3 regions of the Enterobacter sp. AC1 genome follow, and region 2 is predicted to be linked to each of the others. Evidence: predicted binding sites of a transcription regulator. Region 2 holds the regulator's gene; each other region holds the start of a gene.
The links. Region 2 encodes LexA, which represses DNA repair genes until DNA is damaged. Its sites were predicted from a motif close to TNCTGTATGTACATACAGNA; they were not measured.

Region 1 (2,269 bases), on a different contig from region 2:
AACGCGTTCGCCTGGTTCTATATGGGGGCCGCGATTGTCGCGGTGGTGGCGTGGTTTATGCTCGGCAACCCGCAAAAACTGCCGACTACCACCGTGCAGTGGAGCGTTCTGGTCTGGCTGGGCGTGGTGGCTTCCGGGCTGGGATACTTCATGTGGAACTACGGCGCTACGCAGGTAGACGCCGGTACGCTGGGGATCATGAACAACGTGCATGTCCCGGCAGGGCTGCTGGTCAACCTCGCCATCTGGCAGCAACAGCCGCACTGGCCGAGCTTCATTATTGGGGGAACGGTGATCCTGGCTTCGCTGTGGGTCCATCGACGCTGGGTCGCTCCGCGCTCCGCACAAACGGAAGATGGTCGCACGCGTGGTTCCGCGCTGAGCGAATAAACGCCTCTGTAATCGGCTGACGCTGCTCGCCATCGCGCACGGCGGCGTACAGCCTGCTCCACAGTCCTTCACCCAGGGTTTTGGTGACCACCAGACCCTGGCGTTCAAAACTTTCCACCACCCAATGCGGCAGCGCTGCGATACCCATTCTGGCCGCCACCATCTGAATCAACAGCAGGGTATTATCCACGCTTTTCAGCTGCGGGCTAATGCCTGCGGGCTGCAGGAAGTGACGCCAGATATCCAGACGACTGCGCTGAACCGGGTAAATCAGCAGCGTTTCTGTCGCCAGATCTTCCGGCGTGATGCGCGTTTTAGCCGCCAGGGGATGATCCGGCGCCAGCACCAGGCGCACTTCATAATCAAACATCGGCGAATAGTGCAGGCCGCTGCGCGGCAGTATGTCGGAGGTCATGACCAGATCCAGCTCGCCCTGCTGCAGCGAGGGCTGCGGGTCGAACGTCACGCCGGATTTAAAGTCCATCTCCACCTGCGGCCACTTCTGGCGGAAGTTCTCAAGCGCGGGGGTCAGCCACTGAATACAGCTGTGGCATTCAATGGCGATACGCAGTTTGGTCTGCTGCGGTTCGTTACACGCCTGCAGCGCGCTGGCGATCTGCGGCAGCACCTGATTCGCCAGCTGCAGCAGGATCTCGCCCTGAGGCGTAAAGCGCAGCGGCTGGCTCTTACGCACAAAAAGACGAAATCCAAGGCGCTGTTCCAGATCGCTGAACTGGTGAGAAAGGGCGGACTGGGTCTGGTGCAGCGTGGCCGCCGCCGCCGCGAGCGAGCCGCAGTTCCGCAACGCTTGTAGCGTTTTCAGGTGTTTTATCTCGATCATGAAAGTCCTTCACTTCGCCATGAACATTTTGCGCTTGAGGAATATACAGTACCTGCCAATTATAGATGTGTAAACATCTGGACGTCTAAATAACGAATTTCACAAGGGGCATACCATGACAATCCGCAATCACACTCTCGGTTTTCCTCGCGTTGGCCTGCGTCGCGAGCTGAAAAAAGCGCAAGAAAGCTACTGGGCGGGTAACGCCACCCGTGAAGAACTGCTGGCGGTAGGACGCGAACTGCGCGCCCGTCACTGGGATCAGCAAAAACAGGCGGGTATTGACCTGCTGCCGGTGGGCGATTTCGCCTGGTACGACCATGTTCTGACGACCAGCCTGCTGCTTGGCAACGTGCCGGCTCGTCATCAGAACAAAGATGGATCGGTAGATATCGATACCCTGTTCCGCATCGGCCGTGGCCGTGCGCCAACGGGTGAGCCTGCGGCAGCGGCGGAAATGACCAAGTGGTTTAACACCAACTATCACTATATGGTGCCGGAGTTCGTAAAAGGCCAGCAGTTCAGGCTAACCTGGACGCAGCTTCTGGATGAGGTGGACGAAGCGCTGGCGCTGGGCCACCAGGTGAAACCGGTGCTGCTCGGGCCGGTAACGTACCTGTGGCTGGGTAAAGTGAAGGGCGAGCAGTTTGACCGCCTCAGCCTGCTGAAAGATATTCTGCCGGTCTACAAACAGGTGCTGATTGAGCTGGGCAAACGCGGCATTCAGTGGGTGCAAATCGACGAACCCGCGCTGGTGCTCGAACTGCCGCAGGAGTGGCTCGATGCCTTCAATCCGGCGTATGACGCGCTGACCGGTCAGGTAAAACTCCTGCTGACCACCTATTTTGAAGGCGTGACGCCGAACCAGAAGACCATTACCGCGCTGCCGGTTCAGGGCCTGCACATTGACCTCGTACACGGTAAAGATGACGTGACGGAACTGCACAAGCGCCTGCCAGCGGACTGGCTGCTCTCCGCTGGCCTGATCAACGGCCGTAACGTCTGGCGCGCCGATCTCACCGAGAAATATGCCCAGAT
Region 2 (2,269 bases):
CAGAACGCGCCAGACCATCCACAAACCAATAATAAAGGTTCCGTATTCTGCAATCGCGGTTGCCAGTGCCGCACCCTGCACGTTCATATGCAGACCCATCACCAGCCAGACGTCCAGCACAATGTTGAGAAGGTTACCCACCACCAGCAAAATCACCGGTGCACGGGCGTACTGTACGCCCAGGAGCCACCCCAGCAGAACCAGGTTAGCCAGCGAGGCGGGCGCGCTGAGCCAGCGGATTTCAAGGAAACGTCGCGCCTGCTCCAGTACCGCTTCGCTGCCGCCAACGATATTGAGCGCAAGCTCAATCAGGGGAGCGCGCAGTAAAACGATTAGCGCCCCTGCGCCAAGCGCAAGTATCAGCGGCTGCACCAGCGCGCGAGCCAGACGCAGCGGATCTTTTGCGCCATAAGCCTGTGCGGTCAGTCCGGTGGTACTCATGCGCAAAAAGAGCAGCAGCATAAACAGGAAGCTGGTAGCCGTCGCGCCAATCGCCACGCCGCCAAGATAAACAGGCGAATCAAGATGACCAATAACGGCAGTATCGACCAGACCCAGCAAGGGCACGGTGATATTGGAGAAAATCATCGGCAGAGCAAGACGCCACAATGCCTTATCGGATGCCGTCAGCAGTGACATGAAAAATACCGGGAGCAGGAAATGAATCAGGCTACAGCGGAGCCGTAGCCTGCCAGGAGGAGATTAAAGCCATTCACCGTTGCGAATAACCCCAACCGCCAATCCTTCGATAGAGAAGTTATGTTCACGGAGATCCACCACAATCGGGGAGAACTCGTTGTTTTCAGGCAGAAGCTGGACGGTATTACCCTGCTTTTTAAGGCGCTTAACGGTCACTTCGTCATCAATGCGTGCGACCACGACCTGGCCGTTGCGCACATCCTGCGTTTTGTGAACCGCAAGCAGATCGCCGTCAAGAATACCGATGTCTTTCATCGACATACCGCTTACGCGCAGCAGGAAATCAGCGCTCGGTTTGAACATGGCTGGATCGACCTGATAGTGGCCTTCAATATGCTGCTGTGCCAGTAAAGGCTCACCAGCAGCAACGCGCCCCACCAGCGGAATGCCCGTCTCTTCTTCCACCAGCAGGCGGATACCACGTGACGCGCCCGAAACAATCTCAATCACGCCCTTACGTGCCAGGGCTTTCAGGTGTTCTTCGGCAGCATTCGGCGAACGGAAGCCCAGACGCTGCGCGATTTCCGCACGCGTGGGTGGCATACCCGTCTGGCCGATATGATCCCGGATGAGATCAAACACCTCTTGCTGCCTGGTCGTTAACGCTTTCATTCCGCCCCCTGGGTGTATATACAGTTATGCTGTGAGTATATACAGTCAAAGGCGATTTTGGAACCAAAAACTGCACAAAAAACCAGGGACTTAATTATTCCTCGAGGCTCATCGGAAATGTGACCAAAGCAGCGTGACCCAGGTGATAACGGCAGTAATAATTGACAGCAACACGGCAGCAGAGCCCATGTCTTTTGCCCGGCCAGAGAGTTCGTGGAAATCAGATCCGATACGGTCAACAACAGCTTCAATAGCGCTATTAAGAATTTCCACTATCATCACCAGAAGCACGGAGCCGATCAGAAGAACGCGTGTTATTGCATCAACATCAAGGAAACAGGCGATAATCACCGCGATGATAGCGGCGACGCCCTCCTGTCGAAAAGCGGCTTCATTGATCCACGCGGCGCGGAAACCTTTCCAGGAATAGCCGGCGGCTTTGATGATTCGAGTTAACCCAGTGGTATTATTGGCCATTAAAAGAACCTTTTATTGGAAATAGCGTCAGTAACTATAGCTGTAGCGCGTTTCGCTGCCGCTTGAAGTATGACGGGTAACAACAGAAATTTTGCGCGCTTTCTGTTATCCTTGCGCCGCAATTGCATTATTAACCAGAGGCTTTACATCGTTTATGTCCGGCTGGCCACGAATTTACTACAAATTACTTAATTTACCATTAAGCATCCTGGTAAAAAGCAAGTCTATCCCAGCGGAACCCGCGCTGGAATTGGGGCTCGATACGTCGCGTCCTATTATGTACGTTTTGCCTTATAACTCGAAGGCAGACTTACTGACGCTTCGCGCCCAGTGTCTGGCGCATGACCTACCTGACCCGCTTGAACCGCTGGAAGTTGACGGCACCCTGCTGCCGCGTTACGTGTTCATTCACGGTGGACCTCGCGTGTTTACCTATTACACGCCAAAAGAAGAGTCCATCAAGCTGTTCCATGACTATCTC
Region 3 (2,269 bases), on a different contig from region 2:
GGGTATCATAGAATTCCTTGACCTCCATTCGAGTAATGTCAGATTGCAAAAATAATGACAAATCTTCATTACGATGCTCAATTACTTCTATAGGCACAGTATAAGAAATATCAATAAATTCATCACATATCTTTTCTTTCATGACACACCTTAACTTTCAATAAATTTAGTTAGGTTTTTTACTATCTGTTGGGCATGACCTTTAGTTAACGCTATAGAATAAAAGCAGTATTTCCCACTCCCATCATTATGATGATCCAGTAAATCCATGAAACAAATATCTGATGCAATCCCAAATCTCATGCCTAAAGGCATAACAGGAGGATTGTTTCTAGGAGCTTCATTATTTTCATTTACATTTGTATTTGTATTTGCATTTATGTTTACGTTTGTATCAGACATTTATGCACTCCGTTGTATAATCTAAGGGCTTACTCTTCTAAGTGAGTATATCACTTTACTGGGTAATGCAATACACGTTAAGGTGCTTATTAGGTTTTTTGTTCCACGACGGGGGGTATCCGATATCCTAAATTTTTGAGAATCTGCGTAAAGAGTGTCGGTGTTCCCACTATCTCATCATCCTGTAACGGCATGAATGACACCTCATCCCCGCGTCTGTACATGAGTGCACGACCACTATCAGGAAATGAGTGCAGTCGCGCAACGATAACCCCATCGTTGCACCTGATGACCGCATAGCCCTTGTTTGGTAATTCTTCTTTTTGTTCCACCAATCTCCCCTCCAAACTGGAAAATTTCTGCATGCTGTATCAATAAAACCAGTCGTCTGCACTTTCCCAGGTCTGCTGGAGGATTTCCTCAATCTTCTTCTTAACCTCCTTCTTGCCACCGTAAACACTTAAGCCATCCGAGCCTGCACGACGTATGACCAGACTGCACACATCAAAGTGATTCTGGAGTCGTTTTAATAATTCTGTTTCCAGCACCGGGAGAGCGCCCTTAGGAAGTTCTTTAGTATGATCAATGGTTACTTCAACTTTCATAAATTCCTCCGCCCCTGCAGCTGTATATCCATACAGTACACCGCTATATGTGTTTGATCAACGCTTTAACCGCACGAAATGCGAATACAAAGCTCAACTGTTGAAAAAAAGACTCTATAAGCGACCTTTGAAAAATCCGATAACTTATTGATTTTAGCAAACTCAGTATTGAGAGCGAGCAACAAGTTCAGCGCTTAGCAACTTGAAAATTAGAACGGTCGCATCAGTTGTAGGTCCACTTTTCGCCAATTACATCTGTGCTAATAACAGTTTGCGTGGCTCAACGTAGAGCAGATCAACGCTGTTCTTCATACCTAACACTCGTACGGCGATTTATTTATAATGTGTTTATAAAACCAAAGCATGGGAACAAAAATGCACAATTTATTAAGTATGCTGCGCTATAAGAGCGAGGGAACTGATATTGACTTCAAATCTGCCCAGTACCGCTTTACCAATGGCTCTGAGAACGATAAATCAGAACTACTTAAAGATATTCTCGCTATAGCTAACTCCTGGCGTGATGGCACTGGATATATCCTGTTGGGGTTCAAAGATCAGCGTCCCAATCCTGCGGAGGTAGTTGGAATCCATGAAACTATTGATGACTCTCGAATCCAGCAGTTCGTGAACAGCAAGGTGAAGCCGAAGCTTACATTCAGCTATGAGGAACATCTGTATGAAGGCAAGACCATCGGCATCATTTCAATCCCAAAACAGAAACGCCCATTTTATCTCACGAGTCCTTACGGAAAACTCAAAAGCAATGTTGTTTATGTCCGAAGAGGAAGCAGCACTGATGAAGCCGAACCTGTCGAAACCATCGCGATGGGGCATGAAGACAATGGTCGTGCAGAGATGAAAATCGAGCTATCCCTGCGGACACCTGATAATGACACTCTTCCCCTCAACTTTACCCACACTTACCTTCATTTCACTGAGGAATTTCCAGACTACGAAAGGCCCTCAAAATCATTAGGGCCTTTTGACATGCCCGATATTTCAAGCATTTACATGGACAACAGGGATTTCTTCCGCGAATACGCAGAGTACATGCGAATAAATAAAGCGCTTACTGTGCTTAGACTAGTACTTCTCAATCGGTCTGGCGTGCAGTTGTCCAACGCCAAAATTGAACTAACTATTGAGACAACAGATTCCCATGTGCAGGTAATCCCAGAAAGTGATTTGCCTGAAAAGCCAAACCCTACCAGGAACATACTAAACAGCGGGACCTTTAAAGGCGGTCCATTGTTTAACAG

Region 1: a site for LexA is predicted at 1,263-1,282, ahead of metR (HTH-type transcriptional regulator MetR). Genes of this name have one in related genera too.
Region 3: a site for LexA is predicted at 1,026-1,045, ahead of M2433_RS09350 (DinI-like family protein). Genes of this name have one in related genera too.

The regions. Positions count from the first base shown of each region.
Region 1 covers NZ_JBNDIZ010000013.1:58,288-60,556, forward strand. Annotated here, with positions in the region: gene M2433_RS23135 (carboxylate/amino acid/amine transporter) at 1-390, shown strand, start outside; gene metR (HTH-type transcriptional regulator MetR) at 278-1,231, opposite strand; gene metE (5-methyltetrahydropteroyltriglutamate--homocysteine S-methyltransferase) at 1,347-2,269, shown strand, end outside.
Region 2 covers NZ_JBNDIZ010000010.1:69,235-71,503, forward strand. Annotated here, with positions in the region: gene dinF (MATE family efflux transporter DinF) at 1-639, opposite strand, end outside; gene lexA (transcriptional repressor LexA) at 703-1,311, opposite strand; gene M2433_RS21405 (diacylglycerol kinase) at 1,420-1,788, opposite strand; gene plsB (glycerol-3-phosphate 1-O-acyltransferase PlsB) at 1,943-2,269, shown strand, end outside.
Region 3 covers NZ_JBNDIZ010000002.1:936,400-938,668, reverse strand. Annotated here, with positions in the region: gene M2433_RS09360 (hypothetical protein) at 1-142, opposite strand, end outside; gene M2433_RS09355 (hypothetical protein) at 151-402, opposite strand; gene M2433_RS09350 (DinI-like family protein) at 774-1,007, opposite strand; gene M2433_RS09345 (AlbA family DNA-binding domain-containing protein) at 1,383-2,269, shown strand, end outside.